Linked DNA regions of Posidoniimonas polymericola. The protein of the gene in region 1 interacts with the protein of each later gene in a pairwise test. Links are inferred from orthologs where the notes say so. Each region holds a gene or a part of one and is shown on either strand. Other genes may lie near its edges.

Evidence for each region.
Region 2: the proteins of sufU (region 1) and Pla123a_RS11175 interact in binary tests that used the Escherichia coli proteins (3 or more experiments, as listed by UniProt). The link is inferred for Posidoniimonas polymericola from one-to-one orthologs.

The regions. Positions count from the first base shown.
Region 1 is NZ_SJPO01000002.1:130,892-142,035, forward strand. What follows is about bases 2,860-5,565. They hold sufU (Fe-S cluster assembly sulfur transfer protein SufU), read left to right. Parts: upstream 2,860-3,864; coding sequence 3,865-4,266; downstream 4,267-5,565. Other genes in these bases: Pla123a_RS04635 (LL-diaminopimelate aminotransferase), read right to left, coding at 2,860-3,623; Pla123a_RS04645 (cysteine desulfurase), read left to right, coding at 4,278-5,546. Outside these bases: Pla123a_RS04625 (proline dehydrogenase family protein), read left to right, coding at 1-1,020; Pla123a_RS04630 (trypsin-like serine protease), read left to right, coding at 1,198-2,310; more of Pla123a_RS04635, read right to left, coding at 2,391-2,859; Pla123a_RS04650 (DUF1559 domain-containing protein), read left to right, coding at 5,924-6,958; Pla123a_RS04655 (carboxypeptidase-like regulatory domain-containing protein), read left to right, coding at 7,042-7,449; Pla123a_RS04660 (dockerin type I repeat-containing protein), read right to left, coding at 7,436-8,416; Pla123a_RS04665 (hypothetical protein), read left to right, coding at 8,647-9,414; Pla123a_RS04670 (CAP domain-containing protein), read right to left, coding at 9,411-10,244; Pla123a_RS04675 (hypothetical protein), read right to left, coding at 10,384-11,144. UniProt on the Escherichia coli protein: A scaffold on which IscS assembles Fe-S clusters. Exists as 2 interconverting forms, a structured (S) and disordered (D) form. The D-state is the preferred substrate for IscS.
Region 2 is NZ_SJPO01000005.1:31,117-42,444, forward strand. Bases 6,674-9,563 are described here. They hold Pla123a_RS11175 (cysteine desulfurase family protein), read left to right. Parts: upstream 6,674-7,462; coding sequence 7,463-8,665; downstream 8,666-9,563. Other genes in these bases: Pla123a_RS11170 (phosphoesterase), read left to right, coding at 6,674-7,316; Pla123a_RS11180 (HesB/IscA family protein), read left to right, coding at 8,787-9,119; Pla123a_RS11185 (Flp family type IVb pilin), read left to right, coding at 9,433-9,563. In the rest of the region: Pla123a_RS11165 (alpha-2-macroglobulin family protein), read left to right, coding at 1-6,111; more of Pla123a_RS11170, read left to right, coding at 6,660-6,673; more of Pla123a_RS11185, read left to right, coding at 9,564-9,612; tRNA preQ1(34) S-adenosylmethionine ribosyltransferase-isomerase QueA, read right to left, coding at 9,860-10,921. UniProt on the Escherichia coli protein: Master enzyme that delivers sulfur to a number of partners involved in Fe-S cluster assembly, tRNA modification or cofactor biosynthesis. Catalyzes the removal of elemental sulfur from cysteine to produce alanine.

The DNA.
Region 1 (11,144 bases):
TCGCCCGGCGTGAAGTGGGGCGTGCCGGCCGGCGGCTACACCCACAACACCGAGTTTTTCGGACCGCTGCTGGGCGTGATGCACGCCAAGAACCTTCGGCACGCGATCGAGCTGGTCAACGCCACCGGCTTCGGGCTCACCTCGGGGCTCGAGTCGCTCGACGACCGCGAGCAGCAGCAGTGGCGCGAGACGATCCGCGCGGGCAACCTCTACATCAACCGCTCGACTACCGGCGCCATCGTGCTCCGCCAGCCCTTCGGCGGCATGGGCAAGAGCAACGTCGGCCCCGGCATGAAGGCCGGCGGCCCCAACTACGTCGCCCAGTTCATGAATTTGAATCGCGCAGCTGACCCAGCGTCGACCGTCAAGTCGTCCCATACCGCGTTGGCGTCCGAGCTAACTCAGTTCGCCGACAGCGTCGCCGCTGCGGTGGACCTCCCCTCCGCAGAGCTCCAGGAGATCCAAACCACCCTCGCCGACTACGCCGAGGCCGCCGAGCAAGAGTTCCTCCGCGCCCACGATCACTTCCGCCTGATCGGCGAGGACAACCACCGCCGGTACCTGCCGATGGAGGTGCTGCGGGTGCGCGTCCACGGCGGCGATGCCGTGCACGACCTGCTGGCGATGATCGCCGCGGGCCGCGCGGTCGGGTGCCGCGTGATTGTCTCGGCGTCGGCGGAGGTGTTCGAAGAGCGCCGCCCGCTGCTCGAGGCGATCGACGCCGCAAGCGAGTCTTGGGCCGGCGGGCTCGAGATGCTCGAGGAGTCGGTCGACCAGCTCGCCGCGTCGGTCGCCGCGGGGCGGAGCGGTCGGGTGCGGTTCTCGTCGCCCGAACGGGTCCACCCGGCGGTCCGCGAGGCGAAGGCGGCCGCCATGCTCTACCTGGCAGACGAGCCGATCACCCGCCGCGGCCGGGTCGACCTGCTGTGGTGCCTGCAGGAGCAGAGCGTCTGCTTCTTGTACCACCGCTACGGGAACCTGGGCGCCCGGTCGGAGGAGGAGCGGGCTGAGCCCCTGTAACGTGGGTGACTAGCGAGCCCCTCAATGGGGCCCTGCGACCGGCCCGCCGGGGGCTTCAGGGGCCCAGAAGCAGCGGTTTGCGAGGCATTTCATGGACGCCCCCGGACCCGCAGAGTACAACGGAGGTTGCGGCGTCCCCCTTGATTCTCCTGCTCTGCTCTGCCCCGGTGTCGTCTAATGAAGTCTAGTTACCGCGTCGCCCTGCGCCGCGCGCTCTGCCTCCTCGCAATGCTGGTCCCCGGCGTATCGTCCGCGTTGCAGCTCGCCAATCATGATTGGCAGAACACGCCGCTCGCCGCGCCGGAGGCCCGGCTGATCACGTCGGACGTCGCGAACTCACACACTACCACGCCCGGCCTGACCGCCTTCGGACTCAACACGGACGGTGTCGGCTTTGTGGCGATCGACAGCAACGCGTCGGTAGGCCTCGACCTGTTGGGGAGCGGTTCGCTGCTGTGGACCGGCCGCCACCTGCTCACCGCCGCCCACCTTGTGACCGACCAGAACGGCGTGGTCAACCTCTTTGACGGCGCCGGGGCCAACCGCGTCACCTTCGACCTCCCTGGCGGCCCGCAGTCGTTCTCGTTCACCGCCGCCGATGTGATGGTGCACCCCGGCTACACCGGCGACTTCACCGAAGGGAACGACCTGGCCGTGGTCACGCTCCCCGCGGCCCTGCCGGCGGCGATCCCCCGCTACCACGTCTGGGACGGTCAGTCCGACGGCGAGTTCTACGTCCAGCACGTGATGTCGGGCTACGGCCGCGGCGGCCACGGGTCAGGCGGGCCGACCTCTCCCGAGGGGACCAAGCGCGCCGGGCTCAACGAGTACGAGGGCGACGCCAGCGAGCTGCTGTACTTCTACGGCGGCAGCAACGGTTCCAGCCCGTTCGGCGGCATGCTTCCGGCGTTGGGCGACGCGCTCGTCTACGACTTCGACAGCGGTCTGGCGGCCAACAACCTGATCACCTCCGACGCCAACGACCTCGGCTTCGGCGCCGACGAGGTGAACCTGGTTCCCGGCGACTCGGGCGGCGGCTCGTTTGTGTTCGACCCGATCGACAACCGCTACGAGCTGGCCGGCGTGATGTCGTACGGCTTTGGCTTCCAGGGCGGGCCCGACGTGTCGCCCGGCACCAACGGCAGCTGGGGCGAGTTCGGCATCGACGCGCGGGTGTCGAGCCACCTGGACTTCATCTACGCCGCGACCGCGCCGGAGCCGGCGGGCGTTGCGCTCATGGCGTTAGTGTTGGGGGTGTTGCCGGCGCGGCGTAGCCGCGACGCTTCCTAGCGAGCCTGCCAACGTGAGTGTGGCGGCCACGCCACCCTCGACCAGCACGCACTCCAGTCCGATTCGACCCGCACCCCGGTTTAGAATACCGGCGAGAGCTCGGTCAGCCGGGCAGCGGTCTCGGCCATCAGGTCGTCCTCGGCGGCCTCGTCGGCGGCGACATAAGTCACGCTGAAGCGGAGGAACGAACCGGCGTCGTCCCACGGCACGGTGCAGATCGAGTGGTCGGTGATCAGGAACTGGCTCACTTCCTCGGCGCTCTTGAACTCCGGGCCCCCCTCAAACGCCTTGGGCGCCGGCGTGTAGAGGAAGTAGGTGCCGCCCGGCATCTGGCAGTCGAAGCCGCACTCGGTGAGCGTGGCGACCAGCTTCTCCATCCGCCGGCGGTACTTGGTGCGGATCTCCTTGGGGATCGACGCGTCGTCCAGGCCGGCGGCTGCCGCCTTCTGGATCGCCATGAACTGGCCGCTGTCGCCGTTGTCCTTGAAGTCGGCGAACGCGCTGACGATCCGCTCGTTGCCGCACACCCAGCCGATCCGCCAGCCGATCATGTCGAAGCCCTTGGACATCGAGTGCACCTCGACCCCCACGTCCTTCGCGCCCGGCACGGCCAGAAAGCTGGTCGGCTCCTGGTCGAACGACAGCATCGCGTGCGCGGCGTCCTGCACCACGACGATCTCGTTCTTCTTCGCGAACTCGATCGCCTTCTCGTAGAACTCGGTGGTGGCGGTCTTGCCGGTCGGGCTGTTGGGGAAGTTCAGCACGATCAGCTTCGCCCGCTCGAGCACGTCGCCGGGGATCGAGTCGAGGTCCGGCAGGAAGTCGTTCTCCTTGAGCAGCGGCAGGTTGTGCACCGTGCCGCCGTAGAACTTCGTAAAGTTGCCGGCCACCGGGTAGCCCGGCACGGTCATCAGCGTGACGTCGCCCGGGTTGATGAAGCAGCCCGGCAGCTTGGCGTAGACCGGCTTGCTGCCGATGTCGTGGTTGATCTCGGTGGCCGGGTTGAGCGTGACGCCGAACTCACGCTGCATGAACCGCGCGGCGGCCTCCTTGAACTCGAGGATGCCGTTGTCCGCGTAGCCGCGGTTCTCCGGCTTGTTGATCTCCTCGGCCATCACCTTCCGCACGACCTCGGGCGCCATCTCGTCGTTCTCGCCGATGCCGAAGTCCAGCAGCGTCCGCTCCGGGTGCTCGGCCAGGGCCTTCCGCTTGGCCCGCTTGATCTTCTCAAACTTGTAGAGGGCGCCATCCTTGCCGTAGTTGGCTCCACCAATGCGATCGGCAAACAGCTGCTGGAAGTAGGGGTCGGACATTTGTGCGGTCGGCGGTCAGAACGAGTGGGTCGGAATCGCAACAGCTTACCGCTCAAACTTCGTAGCGTCGACCGCCAGGTTGAATCTCCCGCAATCGGCTCTGGCCCTTGCATTCCGCCGGAATCCGCGGGTTCCCCGCTCTCCCCCCACGTGGCCGGCGAACCCGGGTCCGACTAGAATGAAGAGTTCACCGCGCCAGCCCCCTCAGCGGCTGACCTCCCCGCTACCGTTTCACAGTTCCATGCCTAGCGAAGAAGAACTCTACGAAGAGCACATCCTCGATCACTACGAGGACCCCTTCCACCGGGGCGAACTTTCTGGCTGCACGCACAGTCATGAGGACAAGAACCCGCTGTGCGGAGACGTCGTGCGGATCGACCTGAAGCTCGACCCCGACGGCAAGATCGAAGACTGCTACTTCAGCGGCGACGGCTGCGTCATCAGCCAGGCGTCGGCCTCGATGCTGCTCGAGGAGATCCAGGGCAAGACCATCGAAGAGCTCAAGCAGTTTACCGCCGAGGACATGCTCAAGCTGTACGGCCCGCGGCTCACGCCCAACCGCCAGAAGTGCTGCCTGCTGTCGTGGCGGGTGATCCAGCAGGCCGTGCACTCGCCGGTCGACGCCGCCGACGAAGGAAGCTGAACACCCCCCCCATGAGCGACGACCCCCGCCTGCTTCCCGAGTCCCTGCGCGACGACTTCCCCATCCTGCACCAGAACGTGCACGAGGGCCGGCCGCTGGTGTTCCTCGACAGCGCCGCCAGCGCCCACCGGCCCCGCCAGGTGATCGACGCGATCGTCGAGTGCTACTCGCACAACTACGCGAACGTCCACCGCGGCATCCACACGCTCAGCGAGCGCGCGACCGACGCCTACGAGCAGGCCCGCGAGAAGCTCCGCGCGTTTCTCAATGCCGAGCACGCCGACGAGATCGTCTTCACCGGCGGCACAACCGCCGCCATCAACACGGTCGCCCGCGCGTGGGGCGACGCCAACGTTAGCCGCGGCGACGAGATCCTGCTCACGCCGATGGAGCACCACTCGAACCTCGTGCCGTGGTTCCAGCTCGCCGAGCGGACCGGCGCGACGATCAAGCACGTCCCGCTCACCGACGACGGGCGGCTCGACGTCGACCGCATGGGCGAGGTGCTCACCGACCGCACCAGGCTGTGCGCGCTGGCCTCGGTCAGCAACACGCTCGGCACGATCAACCCGGTCAAGACTATCGCCCGGCTGGCCCACGAGGCGGGCGCCGTCGTGCTGGTCGACGCCGCGCAGAGCGCCCCGCACATGCATACCGACGTGCAGGACCTGGGCGTTGATTTCCTGGCGCTGAGTGGCCACAAGATGTGCGGCCCCTCGGGCGTCGGCGTGCTGTACGGGCGGCGTGAGCTGCTCGCCGCGATGCCGCCCTTCATGGGGGGCGGCAGCATGATAAATCGGGTGTACCTCGACCGCTTTACGCCGGCCGACCCGCCCGCCCGATTCGAGGCCGGCACGCCGCCGATCGCCGGCGCAATCGCGCTCGGCGCCGCGGTCGACTACCTGCAGTCGATCGGCGTCGACGCCATCCACCGCCACGAAGAGGCCCTCATCGACTACGCGTGGGAGCGGCTCCAGGAGGTCCCCGGCATCCGCCTGCTGGGGCCCGCGCCGAAGTTCCGCGCGGGGCTCGTCAGCTTTGTGATGGAACGCCCGCACCCACACGACATCGCCCAGCTGCTGGACTTCGACGGCGTCGCGGTTCGCGCCGGGCACCACTGCACGCAGCCGCTGCACGACCTGCTCGGCATCACCGCCAGCACCCGGGCCAGCTTCTACCTCTACAACCGCCCGGAAGAAATCGACGCGCTAGTTGGGTCGCTGCAGAAGATCGGCGACCGCTTCAAGCCAAGCGGCCGCAAGCGGAAACGTAAGCAGTAGTCGACGGCTAGCAATTGCGTCGCCAAGCGGCGTATTCACGCACGCCAGGGGGCCTTCTCTGCAAATCGCGTTGCCGGTGATACCGGTTGCTGTTATCTGCCCTTAGTTTGCGCTCTCAGGGCCGCTCGTAAGTATTGCCCGCAAGCGCGGGCCCCATCTAGGATTAATGGAGTGCGACGGGCGGACGGCGCCGGTGGGCGGCCGGGCCCGTCGAATGGCCCGTTGATTAGCCCGCTGATTACCCGGTCGGAATGCCTGCAATCCGGGAAGCCGGACCGCGGGTCGCTACGACTTTTCCGTTGCTCTCTTGTCTACGCCCCACGTCACGCGGTCCGCCGCTGTGGTCGGTGCTTATCCTAAACCAGAGTCATCTCCCCATGCTCAAACGATCCCATCGCCGCGGCTTTACCCTCGTAGAGTTGCTCGTCGTCATCGCCATCATCGGAGTACTGATCGCGCTTTTGCTGCCGGCGGTGCAGTCCGCTCGCGAGGCCGCCCGCCGGATGCAGTGCGTCAACAACCTCAAGCAGCTCGCGTTGTCGATGCACAACTACCACGACGCCAACAAGGCGTTCCCCCCCGGCGCGCAGCAGAGCTCAACCGACATCGGCCGCGCCAGCTACTACGTCGGCTGGACGCGGGAGGTTATGCCGTACATCGAGGACCAGCAGCTGCAGAACCTGTACGTCCCCGACACGCCGGTCAACAACCCGCGTGATCTGCAAATTAAGCAGTTCCGTGAGACCAATGTGCCCGCCTTCAACTGCCCGTCGGACAACCCGCCTGAGCTGGCGATTCCCGAAAGCGGTCCGCACGGCAACCTCCAGTTCGCCACCGCCAGCTACCGCGCCAACGCCGGCCGCGGCGACGGCTACGTCACATGGTACCTGTACGAGGACGTCGGCAGCCCCACTCAGACGAACGCCGCCACCGGACGTTCGTGGGGCTGGCGCGGGCCGGTCCACACCACGCTCTCAGACAACGCCGCCCCGCCGACCGGCCGCGGCCGGCTGAAGCAGGAGTCGTTCGCCAAGATCACCGACGGCACCACCCACACGCTGCTGATTGCCGAGTCGACCAACGACTACAACCGCCGCCGCACGTTCTGGGCCTGGACCTGGGGCAACTACCTGATGTCGCAGCCCACGCCGCAGGACCGCACCTTCGACCACAACTACCCCGACTGCCCGAATGACACCGGGACAAGCGGCGCCTACCCCGGCCAGTCGCGGCGGACCTGCATGTCCGCCTGGTGGGCTAACCACACCGGCGGCATGAACGGCGCCATGTGCGACGGCTCGGTCGACTTCATCTCGTTCGAGATTGACCTGCAGGCGTTTGCCTCGCTCGGCAGCATCGCCGCCGCCGACGACGAAAACACCGTCTTCGTGGCTACCCGCGGCGGCCGTTAAGACCCGCTGCCGGTGTCGAGGCCCCGGACGGTCGCGCCCGCGTGGAGCGTGCCGGACCAACTCCCCTACCAAGGTTCTAGTGAATGTCGGCTAAGAGAGACTTGCTTGTGGCGGTTGCCTGCGCCGTGCTGACGGTTGGCTGCGGATCATCCGAGGGCCTGGTGCCGGTCGAGGGCGTCGTGACGCTGGACGGCGCGCCGCTGCCCCAGGCGCAGGTCGTGTTCTACCAGCCGGGCGGCGGCCCCGAGACCAACTTCACCGACGTGACCGACGATCAGGGCCGGTTTACGCTCTCGCCGCTCCGCTCCGACACGCCGGGCGCCAAGCCGGGCAAGTACCAAGTGACGCTGCGGACTGGGTTCGCCGGGCCCGAGCTGCTGGAGACCGACCCGATCCCCAAGGAGCTCGTCCCGCCCAGCCAGCAGGAGTTCGAGTATGAGGTGCCGGCCGGCGGCGATGCCGCGGTCGAGTTCAAGATCAAGTCGAAGTAGCGCGTCGCCGCCCGCTGAACGCAGCGAGCAGCCCACCGACCAACGCCACGGCCGCGGGTTCCGGAGCCGGAGCGGATTCTGACGCGGCAGCTCCAACTACCGTTTCGTCCCCGTAGCGGGATCGCCACCACGCGTAGTCGAAGCGGTTGACCAGCCCGTCGCCGTTGCCGTCGGCCGCGGGGAGCCGGCCGCCGTTATTCGCCCGCCAGGTGGTGTAGTCGGCCGCGTCGACCTGGCCGTCGCCGTTGTAGTCGCCCTGCGAGGCGGGCGAGCCGATTGTCTCAAACGCGACGCGGCGGAAGTTCATCACGCCCGACCCGTTGGGGGTGCTCGCGCCGAACTGCACCAGCCCGACGCCGGCCGTGTGGGTCGAGGCCCCGCCGGGCCAGGAGAAGAGGCTGGCGCCGTCGACCAGCAGCTCGGCCGTACCGTTGGGCGAGCCCCGCAGCTCGTAGTCGTGGTACGCCAGGGCGTCAGCGCCGGAGGCGAGCCGCTCGGAGCGGACCAGTAAGGTCTGCGTGCGGTCCCACACGTAGCCCCACAGGTCGCCGCCCTGGAGGTCGAGCTGCAGCAGGTACAGGTCGTCGTCGAGGTAGGCCCCGATGCCCATGCTGGGCGCCGCCAGGCTCGGGGTGACCACTCGCGCGGTGGCCGTCATCCGCCAGCCGGTCTGCAGGGCCTCGACCAGATGCGGGGCGGTCATCGGCTGGTAGTACTGGGGCGCCGCCCCGCCGACCGCCGTATCGGCCAGCTGCCACGCGGTGGCGCCGATCAACGGGTCCGCCACGCTGCGCGAGTCGCCCGCCCCGGTGATCCTAAACGGCAGCCAGCCGTCGAATTCGGGGTTGTACGCCGGGAACGCGGCCGGGTCGTAGACAGCGACCTGCGCAGCCGTCGCGCCGCCGGCCGCGGCGAACATCAGCAAGCCGCCCGCCGCAAGGCAGGCAATGAGATCAAGATGCTTCATGCAGATAGAGTCGACCACCGGCGGCGGCTGTCGTTAGCCCCTGGCCCCGTAGACTATCGGGTTGGTCGCTATTCCCGCAACGAATTGGCGGTGTGGTTTGGCGAACCTCACGACGTGGGAAACCGTACCCGCGGCAGACTGTTTGGGTATAATCGACCCGTCGTGCGGCCCTGTCACGCGGCCGGGGTGCGTCGACCTCAACCCACTGATAGCAAACCAGACGGCCTCTCATGCTGCGGCTCCTCAGCCAGTCTCTCGCCACGCTCGCGGCCTACCTGCCCGTGCTGGCGGTCATCACGGTGCTGATCTACCTGCCGATCAACTTTATGCTCACCGCGATGTTCTGGGACTCCGCCGACGAGGCGGGCGGCTGGGCCTACTACCAGGCCAACGGCTTCGCCGAGACCCTCTTCGGCGTGGTCGCCTCGGGCTTCGCGACGATCGTCGCCTGGCGGTCCCGGATGGGCGAGCCGGTCCGCTTTACCGAGGCGCTCGGCGGCGCCCTGCGTCACTGGCCGTCGCTGGTCGGCGGCAGCATCCTCTACAATCTGGGAGTGATGGCGGGCTTTGTCGCCCTGGTCATCCCCGGGGTCTTTCTCGCGTTGGGCTGGTCGGTGCTGTACCCGGTGATCATCATCGAGAACAGCGGCCCCACCGCGGCGTTCTCACGCAGCGCGCAGCTCATGTCGGGGCGTCGGTGGCCGATGCTTGGCTGCAACGCGTTGATCTTCGTTGGGATGATAGCGACCTCGACCGTGCTCTACACCCTGATTGAGTTCCTGCCGTACGACTACTGGTTCGCGTACAACGTGGCGGCCGACACGATCATCAGCGGGGTGGCGCTGCTCTGGCCGGTGCTGATGACGGTCGCCTACCTCGAGGCCCGAGCGGAGGAGCTTGGCGAAGAGCTCCCCGACCCCGCCCCAGCCGACGAGAGCGACGGCCAACGCACGATCGCGGAAGACGAATCGAACCCGTACCGATCGCCGCAGTACTAGCGGCTTGGGTCCCGGTCTTGGCCGGCCTTCTTTTCGAGCTCGACGCCGGAGTCGCCAGCCCGTATCGAGTACTCGGCGCCGCGCTCAACGCGCAGCGGCTTGCCCGATTCGAGGGAGATCTGGGGCGCGAAGCAGCGGGTATGGCTCATGCCGGCGCGGGCCGGGAGTGTAAACTTCTTCGACTCGCCGTCCTGCAGCAGGCGGTAAGCGACCTCCTTGCCCGCCTTGTTGATCACCTGGAACTCGACGTGTTCCGAGGTGGGCCGACCGAACAGCTGCACCGCGAAAAGGTAGCCGCTTGGGTCGTGCCGCGCGACGCCCACGCCGGTCTGCGTGACGTGCTTGTTGAGCATGTTCTCGCGGTGCCCCTTGGAGTCGATCCAGCCGTCGACGAACCAGTCGGCGTACTCCGGGGCCTCAAGGTCGTCGGGGTTGAAGTAGTAAGCGATGTTCTCGGCGACCAGGCAGTAGTCGTAATCATGGTCCGCCGCCCGTTGGGCCGGGCGCGACCCGTCCGCCCGGTGGCCGTATTTGCCGGTGCGGGCCATGTAACGCGCAAAGTCGCGGGCGGTCGCGGTCAGTTTCTTATCGCGTTCGACGGCGGTCAGTCCTTTCTCCCTGCGGAACTTGTTGGTCCTCTCTACGATGACGTCGACCATTTGCTGGGTGGCGTTCTTCTCGTCCGATGCCGTGATCGAGGCGTCGTCGCCCGACTGGCTGGCGACCTGCTCGAGGAGCATGACCTCGTGGTCGGAATTTTCGTTCTCTTGGGCGTTGGCCGTGACTGCGAGGAGGAGGGCGAGCAGGGCGGCAGAGCAGTAGCGGTTCATGGGGAGTCCGGTGGTCTTCGTGCGAGGCGTGGCTGCGGTGGGGCTCGAAGCCGGTGAAGGGCCTCGTCCAACGCGGACGGTGCAAATGACGCGCCGAGGGGCGCGCGTGGTGGCGGCTGGCCAAGAAGGAGATTGAGCTCTACCTGAGAGAGCCAGCCACGGTGTAGAGTAGATCCGCAATCCACCGCCAGGAGCTTGCCAGGAGGTCAGGCAATGAAGTCCCTGGTGGGCTCCCCACCACATCGGTAGCGGTGCGAGACGCTCCGCCTGTCCGCCAAAGAGAATCGTGATCTCTGATCGCTCTCGATTTCTGCAGCGAATGCTGCCGGACGAGCAGCTTGTAGGGGAGGTCGGCTGGAGAGTCGGCGCGTTGGATTGCTGGCCGCCGTGGACCTTGTTGAGGGCCCTGTTGAGGGCCTTGTCGGGGGCTGTCGCTGCCGGGGCCGTCGACCTCGATCGGAGGCCGGGCTTGGACGACCTCGACCTGGCCAAGCGTGACCGTGCGTGCGACAGAGAATCCGCCCACAACCTCGCCAGTCGAAGCAATCTGGTAGCGGGTCAGCGTCAGGGGGCGAAAGCCGTCCACCGATTCCAACGGCAGGCCCGAGCGTCCCTGGTAGTGCTCGTCGCCCGGCTCGGCTACCACCAGGTCGTCGAAATGCAAAGCAACGAGACGACCCTCATCGGAACCTGGCAGGCGAAGCTGTAGCGGGCTTGCGAGCACGCGGTCTCCTTCGACAACGAACTCAACCTCTCCGAAGCCGATGGTTTGGTCGGAGCCAGGTGGGGCGTCCCAGTCGATGGCCCTCCAACGGTAGGTCAAGCGGTCTGCATCACTTGACGCCAGGTAGAAGTACAAGTTCACGCCGTGATAGTTCCCTTCTTCTGGGTAGACCACGA
Region 2 (11,328 bases), on another replicon or contig:
CTGTTGCTGCCCGCCGCGGCCCTCCTCTCAATGGCCTTCGCCCAAAACCAGCCCCCGCTGCCGCCGGCCGGCGGGCAACAAGCCGCCGAAGACGGCAACTGGCGCCAGGCCTACAACGACCTGCGCAGCGGGCTGCTCAACCAGACGCTGCCCGAGGGCGAGATCACGCCCGCGATCGCCCAGGCGGTCCGCTGCCTGGCGGAGCTGAACCGTGTCGCCGAGAGCGACGCCTTCCTGGAGGACGTCGCGGGGCAGTACCCGCAGAGCGCCGCGGTGCTGCTGAAGGTCGCCCAGCAGTACGAGAACCTGCCGCACTACGGATCGATGGTCAGCGGCGAGTTCCACCGCGGCAACATGCGCGGCCGCGCCCAGGTCGCCAACGCCTACTCCCGCGACCGCGTCCGGGCGTTGCAGCTGCTGCGCGAGGCGACGCGGCTCGAAGGCGATCCTTCCTCTGCCGCGGCCGTGGCCCGGTCGCTGGCCGATGTCATGATGGGGAGCCGTTTTCAGAGCCAGCCCTGGCAGCTGCAGCTGCTGACCGACATCGACCAACTGCCCGACTACGAGGAGGGCTGGGGGCACTCGCGTGGGTCGAACCAGGGCGCGCCGGTTGGCGCCGATGGCGAGCCGCTGTTCTACGCATTGCCCGAATCATGGGACGCCGCCCGCAACGACGGCGAGCGCTGGCGTTGGGCCTGGGAGCAGTACGCCCAGCAGGGCGACTACGAGCGGACGCAGGAGCAGCTCGCCCGGGCGAGGTTCCTCGAGAGCCAGTTCGGCGTGCCGACGCTCGCCCAGTACCTGCCGCTGCTGGCCCGCCAGGGCGAGGGTGACTCCGACGCCAGCATCTTCACGCTGCACACGCTCGCCGAGGACGAAACGCTGGCGCGGCTCGCGACCGGCGTGCGGCGATTCAAGCTGCCCGACGAGCACAACCACTTGAAGCTGTACCAAGAAGTCTTGGCCAGCGGCGCCGCAAAGTCGCTCAAGCAGCCCGCGCTGGACGCCGCCAACCAACTCGCCGGCCTGTTCCAGAACCGCCGCCAGTACCCGCGGGCGGTGGAGTACCTGGACCAGGCGATCGAGTTCGCCCCCAGCGAGCAGCATCCTAGTCTGAAGCAAAGCCGTGACCAGATCACCAAGCCGTGGGGCGAGTTCCAGCCGGCCGAAACCCAGCCCGCTGGCCAGGGCGCCACGGTCGAGCTGCAGTACCGCAACGCCGAGTCCGTGGAGTTCACGGCCCGCCCGATCAAGCTGCCGCAACTGCTCGCCGACGTGAAGGCGTACCTCGAATCGCGGCCCGACAAGCTCGAGGGCGAGCGGCTCAACATCGACAACCTCGGCTACCGCATGCTGCAGGAGGGGCAGGAAAAGCACCTCGGCCCGGCGGCGGCCGAGTGGAAACTCGACCTCGCCCCGCCGGCCGGCCACTTCGACGACCAGGTGACGGTCACCACGCCGCTGCAGCAGGCGGGCGCCTACTGGGTGACCGCCAAGCTGGCCGACGGCAACACGTGCCACACGGTGCTCTGGCTCGCCGACACGGCCATCGTCCGCAAGCCGCTCGACGGCAAGCAGCTGTACTTCGTCGCCGACGCCAAGAGCGGCCGGCCGGTCGCCAACGCCACGGTCGAGCTGTTCGCCTTCCGCCAGCGGCCCGACGAGAACCAGCCCAACCGCTACTTCGTCGAAACACAGAAGTTCGCCGAGAAGACCGACGCCAACGGGATGATCGAGGTCGAGAACTCCAAGGACGATGAAAACCGCGGCTACCAGTGGCTCGCCACGGTCGCCACGGCCGACGGGCGATACGCCTATCTTGGCTTCGACGGCTTCCGCCGCGCGACGCTGCTGCACGGCAACTACAACCAGACCAAGGCGTTCGTCGTGACCGACCGGCCGGTCTACCGCCCCGGGCAGAAGGTGCATTACAAGGCCTGGATCCAGCGGGCCCGCTACGGCGTCGACGACCCGGCGTCGGAGTTCGCCCACAAGTCGTTCCGCGTCGAGCTGATCGACGGTCGCAACGAGAAGGTGCAGCAGCTGACGCTCACCGCCAACGCTTACGGCGCAGTCGAGGGCGAGTACGCCCTGCCGAACGGCGCCACGCTCGGCGGCTACCGGCTGAACGTGCTCGGGCACGGCTCGGGCGGTTTCCGGGTCGAGGAGTACAAGAAGCCCGAGTACGAGGTCACGGTCGACGCGCCCACCGAGGGCGTTGCGCTGGGCGAAGAGTTCACCGCCAAGATCCAGGCCAAGTACTACTTCGGCGCGCCGGTCGTCAACGCGACGGTCGCGTACAAGGTTACCCGCACCAAGAAGCAGGCCGACTGGTTCCCGCCGCGGCCGTGGGACTGGCTGTACGGGCCGGGCTACGGCTGGCTCGGCTGCGACTTCGACTGGCACCCCGGCTTCCAACAGTGGGGCCTCCGCTGCCCGTCGCCGGGCTGGCTGCCGTGGCGGCAGCCCGACCCGCCGGAGATCGTCGCCGAGGCCGAGTCGCCGCTCGACGCCGAGGGTTCGCTCGAGGTCAGCATCGACACCGCGCTCGCCAAGGCGCTCTACGGCGACTCCGACCACAACTACCACATCGAGGCCCAGGTCCGCGACGAGTCGCGCCGCACGATTGTTGGCACAGGCGATGTGCTCGCCGCCCAGCAGCCGTACCGCTCGTACGTCTGGACGACCCGAGGCCACTACCGCGTCGGCGACCCGGTGGAGGTCCGCATCGCGGTCCGCACGGCCGACGGCCGCCCGCTCGCCAAGACCGGCGACCTCAAACTACTGAAGCTCGCCTACTCCGACGACAACCAGCCCCCCAAGGAGACCGAGGTCCGCAAGTGGGAGCTCGCCACCGCCGCCGACGGCGGGGCGGGCCTGCAGATCAAGGCCTCCGAGCCGGGGCAGTACCGGCTGTCGTTCAAGTCGCAGACCGCCGCGGGTGAGGTGATCGAGGGGGGGCACGTCTTTTGCATCGCCGGCGAGGGCTTCGACGGCGCCGGCTTCGCTTTCAACGACCTCGAGATCGTCCCCGACAAGGCCGAGTACCGCCCCGGCGAGAAGGTCCGCCTGCAGGTCAGCACCGCGCGGACCGGCTCGGCCGTGCTGCTGTTTGTGCGTCCCGAGAACGGCGTCTACCCGGCGCCGCGGCTCGTCCGGCTGGACGGCAAGAGCACGTTCGTCGAGATCGACGTGCAGCCGACCGACATGCCAAACCTGATCGTCGAGGCGACCGCCGTTGGCGGAGCCCGCGTGCACCAAGCGGTCCGCGACATCGCCGTGCCACCGGTCAGCAAGGCCCTGAAGCTCGAGGTCTTGCCGGGCGCCCAGGCGTACAAGCCGGGGCAGGAGGCGACCGTCAAGCTCCGCCTGACCGACCGCGACGACCAGCCCGTGGTCGGCGACGCCGCGCTGACGATCTACGACAAGAGCGTCGAGTACAGCTCCGGCGGCTCGAACGTCGGCGACATCCGCAAGCACTTCTGGGACTGGCGCCGCACCCACTACCCCAACCGCACCGACAACCTCGGCCAGTACAGCTACAACCTAACCCCGCCCGGCGAAATCGGCATGCGCCCGCTCGGAGTGTTCGGCGGCCGCGTGCCCGCCACGGAGACCATGACCCGTGACAAGACTTTGACGTTGTCGCGGGCCATGCCGATGCGGCGTGGCATGGCGGGGGGCGATATGTACTTCGGCGTCCCGATGGCGATGGCGGCCGAGGCCGCTCCAATGGAGGACGCGGAAGCCGACGGCATCGGCGGCGGTGGTGGACAGGCGCCGCTAGTCGAAGCGACCGTCCGCACCGAGTTTGCCGACACGGCCCTGTGGGACGGCACGCTCGAAACCAATTCCGACGGCATCGCCGAGGTAACGCTCACCATGCCCGAGAACCTCACCACCTGGCAAGTCCGCGCATGGGGTGTCGGGCACGGCGCCCGCGTCGGCGAGGGCGCCGCCGAGATGGTGACCCGCAAGAACCTAATCGTGCGGCTGCAGACGCCGCGGTTCCTGGTCGAGACCGACGAGGTCGTCCTGTCGGCCAACGTGCACAACTACCTCGGTGAGGCGAAGCAGGTCACTGTGCGGCTGGAGCTGGAGGGGGGCGTGCTCGAGTCGCCCTCGCAGCTCAGCCAGCAGATCGAGGTCCCCGCGGACGGCGACCGCCGTGTCGACTGGCGGGTGTCGGCGATGAAGGAGGGCGGGGCGGTGGTCCGGGCCTTCGCCCTGACCGACGAAGAGTCGGACGCCATGGAGCTGACCTTCCCGGTCCGCGTGCACGGCATCCTCAAGCAGGACGCGTTCAGCGGCGCGATCGCCGCCGACGGCAGCCGCGGGACGTTCGAGATCGACGTCCCCACGAAACGCCGGCCCGAGCAGACCCGGCTGGAGGTCCGCTACTCGCCGACCCTGGCCGGAGCGATGGTCGACGCACTGCCCTACCTGATCGACTACCCGCACGGCTGCACCGAGCAGACGCTCAACCGGTTCCTGCCGGCGGTCCTCACCCAGCAGACTCTGATCGACCTCGGGGTCGACCTCAAGGCAATCCAGGACAAACAGACCAACCTCAACCCGCAGCAGTTGGGCGACGCCGCGGAGCGGGCCACGGGCTGGAAACGTTACGACCGCAACCCGGTGTTCGACCAGGCCGAGCTCGACAAGATCGTCAAGGCGGGCGTCCGAAGGCTGACGGACATGCAGCTTTCGGACGGCGGCTGGGGCTGGTTCAGCGGCTACGGCGAGCACAGCTCGGCCCACACCACCGCCGTGGTGGTGCGGGGCCTGTCGGTTGCGCGGCAGAACGATGTGGCCCTGCTCCCCAACACGATCGAACGGGGGGTGGAGTGGCTGAAGAACTACCAGCAGGGTGAGCTCGCGAAGCTCCGCAACGTCGACTCCGACGGCAACCGCATTGACGACGCCAAGCCCGCCAAGCAGAAGGCCGACAACCTCGACGCCCTCGTGCACCTGACCCTGGTCGACGCGGGCGGCTCGGACGCCGCGATGCGTGACTTCCTGTATCGCGACCGGACCTCGCTCGCCCCGTACAGCCTGGCGACCCTCGGCCTGGCCCTGCACCAGGAGGAGGGCCAGACCGACAAGCGTGACATGGTCATCCAAAACCTCAAGCAGTACGTCCAGACCGACGACGAGAACCAGACCGCCTGGCTCAACCTGCCGGGCGGCTCCTGGTGGTACTGGTACGGCAGCGAGTACGAGGCCCACGCCTACTTCCTGAAGCTGCTGGCCGCCACCGAGCCCGACGGCGACCTGGCCGCGGGGCTGGTGAAATACCTGCTCAACAACCGCAGCCACGCCACTTACTGGAACAGCACCCGCGACACGGCCCTGGTAGTCGAGGCGATGGCCGACTACCTCAAGGCGACCGGCCAGGCGAAGCCCGACCTGGCGGTCGAGGTCTGGCTCGACGGCGAGAAGCGTAAGGCAGTCAAGATCACCGCCGACAACCTGTTCACGTTCGATGGCGTGCTGGTGATCGAGGGCGCCGCCCTAACGCCGGGCCGCCACACGGTCGAGATCCGCAAGCAGGGCGATGGCCGGCTGTTCTACAACGGCTACCTGCAGAACTTCACGCTGCAGGACGACATCCGCCGCAGCGGGCTCGAGGTCCGCGTGACCCGCGAGCTGTACAAGCTCGAGCGGGTCGACAACGAGGAGCAGGTTGCCGGCGGCCGCGGCCAGGCGGTCGGCATCCAGACCGAGAAGTACCGCCGCCAGCGGGTCTCCAACCTGGCCGCCGTGGCGAGCGGCGACCTGGTCGAGGTCGAGCTGACGCTAGAGAGCAAGAACGACTACGAGTACCTCTTGATCACCGACCCCAAGGCGGCCGGCTTCGAGCCGGTCGAGGTGCAGAGCGGCTACAACGGCAACGAGATCGGCGCGTACGTCGAGTACCGCGACCAGTCGGTCAACCTGTTCGCCCGCCAGCTCGCCCGCGGCAAGCGGAGCGTCAGCTACCGGCTGCGGGCCGAGACGCCGGGCAAGTTCAGCGCCCTGCCGACCCAGATCGAGGCAATGTACGCCCCCGAGCTGCGGGGGAACAGCGACGAGATCAAGGTGCGGGTGATTGACGGGGGTGAGGGGTAGGTTGCCTGTCGCCGTCGGAGACGCCTCCTACCAAGTTGTGAGAGCGATCTCTGACCGCGATAGAAGCGTTGCCTGAACGCGGCGGATTCTTGTAGAGGCCCTCTGCTATCCGTGGTCTAATGCAGGCACGCGCGAGCTCTCTAGCCTCGCGCCCGCCAGACCGCTTTAGCCGCGGGGCGTTAGCCCCCGGTTAGAAACGCACAAACCGGGGGCCAACGCCCCGCGGCTGGTGAACTGCTGCGCGATGTTAAAAACTCAAGAGCCTCTGGTGACGCGGTCGCCGTCGGAGACGCCCCCTACCAAGCTGTGGGAGCGGCGGACAAAACCCCGGCCTCGCCCCGGAGGACCATCGCCAAAAACATCACTATGGGAGCCTGAAACGCACCTCGGGGCCAAACTCGGCCGGGGGTTTTGTCCCCTCCGATCGAATATTCGGACTCTACCCGCGCGGCCACGCCAAACCGCTGCCGGCGCCCCGGTGATGCGTTGGCCGGGGCGCGTTAGAATCGCCCGTTCTCACCACGAACCACCCCCGTCAGGAGGACAACATGACGCTGGTCGCCGAAGAACAGGTGCTAGTCATCCCCACCGAGCTGTTCCACTCGCTGGGCCACTTCCAGGGCTTCTCGCCCGAGGTCGACCGCTACCTGAAGCCGATCCTCGAGAGCGGCCAGATCAGCTACCGGCCCCGTGGCCAGATGGAGGCCGACCCCAGCTTCAAGCAGCTCATCCCGTACTGCGTGTTCCGGTTCGTGGACGCGGATGGCGTGGCGCGGATCCTCAACTACCAGCGGGGCGGCGGCGGGGGCGAGGCCCGGCTGCGGGCCAAGCGGAGCGTCGGCGTGGGGGGGCACATCTCGACCCTCGACCACCAAGCGAGCGAAGCCGCAGAGCACTCAAAAACTCAGGATTCGGCCGCGGTGTACCGGGCGGGCCTGATGCGGGAGCTCGACGAGGAGGTGTCGATCAACGCCGGCCACACCGAGTCGTGCATCGGCATGATCAACGACGACGAGACCGACGTCGGCCGGGTGCACCTCGGCGTGGTGCACGTGTTCGACATGCAGCAGCCGGCGGTCGACGCCCGCGAGGACGACATCCAGGACGTGCGGTTCACGCCGCTCGCCGAGATCGCCGCCGACCTGGACCACTACGAAACCTGGTCGCAGATCGCGGTAAGAGCGTTGGTGGAGCAGCAGAAATAATCGCTACAACGCCAAGTAGGGGGTTCCCCTCTGCAGCCTACGGCGGAAGCCTTAGGTTTTCGTTCGCAACACTGTTAGCGCTAGCAAACCCGCGGCTTCCGCCGTGGGCTGCTGGGCGGATGCAAGCGTAGCCCAAGAGTGCCCCGATGCGCGTCTACATGGACAACCACGCCACGACGCGCGTCGACCCACGGGTCGTCGAGGCGATGCTGCCGTACTTCACCGAGGAGTACGGCAACCCGGGAAGCGTCGGGCACGAGGCGGGCGACGCCGCCCGGGAGGCGGTCGAGCAGTCGCGGGCGACAATTGCCGCGGCGATCGGCGCCATGCCTGCAGAGGTGGTGTTCACCAGCGGCGCGACCGAGAGCAACAACCTGGCGATCGCCGGCGTGGCGACCCGTCGCCGCCGGCGGGGGGACCACCTGGTGAGCGTCGCCACGGAGCACGCCGCCGTGCTCGGGCCGCTGCGGCGGCTCGAGAAGCAGGGGTACGGGCTGACGCTGCTCGAGGTCGAGCAGCACGGCAGCCAGAGCGCCGGGCGACTGCGGCCCGAGGATCTGGCCAGCGCCCTGACCGACGAGACCTGCCTGGCGAGCGTCATGCTGGCGAACAACGAGATTGGCGTCGTGCAGCCGGTCGCGGAGCTGGCCCTGTTGTGCCACGGACGGGGCGTCCCCCTGCACTGCGACGCCACGCAGGGCGTCGGCCGCCTGCCGGTCGATGTCGGGCGGCTCGGCGTCGACCTGATGAGCTTCACCGCTCACAAGCTGTACGGGCCCAAGGGCATTGGCGCGTTGTACGTGCGGGGTTCGGGGTCGGGGGATCGGCCCGCCGTGCGGCTCGAGCCGCAGATTGTCGGCGGTGGGCAGCAGCAGGGTCGGCGGAGCGGCACATTAAACGTGCCCGGCATCGTCGGCTTCGCCAGGGCGGTCGAGCTGGCGGTGGAAGAGCTGGCGGCCGAAGTCCAACGGCTGGCCGCATTGCGGGACGACCTCTGGCGGCGGCTCGAGGCCCTGGGCCTGGGCGCCGAGTTGTGCGGGCCGGGCCTCGACGCCGTGGACCAATCGGGGGGTCCGCTGCGGCTGCCGGGCAACCTGGACGTGACGTTCCCGGGCCTGGACGGCGAGTCGCTGCTGCTGCGGCTGGGCGGTTTGGCGGTCAGCAGCGGCGCGGCCTGCTCGTCGTCGGACCCGTCGCCGAGCCACGTGCTGCGGGCAATCGGCCTGAACGAGGACCAGGCCCGCAGCAGCCTGCGGTTTGGGCTGGGGCGGTTCAATACCGCGGGTGATGTCGAGTTTGCAGCGGAGAAAGTAGCGGCGGCGGCGGCCGAGCTCAAACGCTTGGGCTAGCCACGGGGCGTTTCCCAGCTCTTCCCGCTGTGGCCGGCGTGGTATAATCTAAGAGTTCATGCGCCGCCGGGCTCGCAGGTCTTACCGGACGGCCACACTAACGCGGAGGAGAATAGAGATCATGGGAGTCACCCTCACCGAACGCGCCGCTCAAGAGGTGCAGCGGATTGTCGAGCAGCAGAAGCTGGACGAGGGGCACGTGCTCCGCGTCGGCGTGACTGGCGGCGGCTGCAGCGGTTTTAGCTACGCCCTGGGCTTCGACGACAAGTTCGACGAGTCGGCCGATAGCAAGTTCGAGTGCCACGGCGTTGCGGTCGTGGTCGACAAGAAGAGCGCCCTGTACCTCGACGGCACCACGGTCGACTTCTACGACGGCATCGAGAAGCGCGGCTTCACGTTCGACAACCCGAACGCGGTGAAGTCTTGCGGCTGCGGCAGCTCGTTCCAGGCCTAAGCGGCCGGGCGACAGAATATTGAGCACGGTCATCGGAACAACCGAGGCCGGCGGGTAATGCCCGCCGGCCTTTTTTTGTCGGCCTGTGCGGCACAACCGCTACGACCGGCTTGGTGGCGACGCGGACTAGTGCAGGCTGACGCGTTATCGACCCGGGTCGGTTGCCCGAACCGAAAGTAGAGCTAGGCTTCCAACAGAGGGCGAGACCCTCTCGAGGGTGTGGAGCTCGGGCACAGCCACACGACTCGCCGCGTGTCAGCCCCGCGTAGGAAGCCGCGGGGGGCATCCTTCACCACCAACCTGTGCCACGCCAATGCGCCAAGCAATCCTCACATTTCTGAAGAGCGAAGACGGGCCAACCGCGGTCGAGTATGCGGTGATGCTCGCGATGATCGTCGTGACGTGCATCGGCGCGGTCAACGGGATGGCGAACGCCACCGCGGACAGCTTCGACGACTCCTCGACTGCGATCAATTCCGCCCTGGGCTCCTAGGCCCCCGCAATTGCCCTGTGGGAGACCTTGCGGCCTCGCGCCGTCGGATACCACGGGTCTGGTTTGCAAAGCAGCGATTGAATCGATAAAGTCCAGATCTGCAGTGGTCGATTATACGATCAGAGGTTGGCAAGGTTGCCTGCTTGAGCACGCCCCGGCTGCTCGCACAACCGCCACCACGATCCACAGCGGCTCTTTCAGGTCTGGGATTACCTGCCCCAATCCCCGACGGAAAGGGCCGCTTTTTTTATAGGATCAGCATGGCGTCGCCGTAGCTGTAGAAGCGGTAACGCTCTGCTATCGCCTCGTGGTAGGCGGCCCGGATCAGCTCCGGCCCGCCAAACGTCTGGACCAGCACCAGCAGCGTGGTCGACGGGAAGTGAAAGTTGGTGAGCAGGGCGTCGACCGCCCGGAACTGGTAGGGCGGGCGGATAAACAGGTCCGTTTCGCCGCTCCAGGGCTGCAGCGGCCCGCCCTCGGGCGAGTGGCCCGCAGCGGTCTCCAGCGTCCGCACGGCGGTCGTGCCGACCGAGATCACGCGGCCGCCAGACTCGCGGGTGGCATTGATCTCGGCCGCGGCTGCGGCGGAGAGTTCGCACCACTCGGAGTGCATCTGGTGCTCCTCGATCGAGCCGCCCGAGATCGGGCGGAAGGTCCCCAGCCCAACGTGCAGCGTGAGGGCAGAAAATTCCACCCCACGACTGGCGGTTGACTTGAGCAGCTCCTTGGTGAAGTGCAGCCCCGCGGTTGGCGCCGCCACGGCCCCCGGCCGCTTGGCGAACACCGTCTGGTAGCGGGTGACGTCCTCGTCGACCATCTGGCCGCCGCGGATGTAGTGCGGCAGCGGCACCCGGCCGAGCCTCGTGAGGGCCTCTTCGGTGGGCTCCTCGGGCTGCAGGTGGGCCAGCCACTGCCCTGCCTCGAGGCGTTCGAGCAGCCACAGCTTGCTCGACGGGCGGCCCTCACGGTCGTCGAGGACTACCGACTCGCCCGGCTCCAGCCGGCCCCGGGTCTTGCACACGACGCGCCAGTGGCCCTCTTCGGTGGAACCGAGGTACAGCCCCTGCCAGCGGCCACCCGTTGCGGCCCGCCGTCCAGCAAGCTGCGCTGGGACGACCCGCGTGTCGTTGAGCACCATCCGATCGCCGGGCACCAGCAGCTCCGGGAGGTCGCGCACATGGTGGTGCGATACGGCCTGCTTCTGCCGGTCGATCACCATCAGGCGGGCGTCGGCCCGGTTGCGCAGCGGCTGCTGGGCGATCAGGTCGCGGGGCAGGTCGAACTCGAATAGCAGCGGGTCTTGAGGCATCCAGTAGCAGCGGGTCGTCGGTGTAGTACGGGTTCAGGAACAGACCTCGCATGGTATCGCATCAGGCCCCGGGCCGCGACGCGCACGCTGCTGCGGGCCGGCGGGAAATTTGCGAAAAAAACCTCCGGGGCCGGTGGGGGTTCGTTTCCCGGGGATCAGCTCGATTCTGGTCTGCTGTCGCTGAACAGACGCGCAGACCTGCTGGCGCCGCGTGATGTTGACCGACGAGCAGGGGGTTCTATGTTGTACCGATGGCTCCTCCGGCGGGAGCGCAAGTCCCGCCGCAACGGCCGAACGGCCTGCCGCGGGCGGGGTGATCTGGCCACGTTCACCCCGCCCGCGCGGCCCCGGCCACTTCTCTCGGCACGCCAGGTCCCCCTGTTCTGCTAGCGTCCCGCAGGCGATCA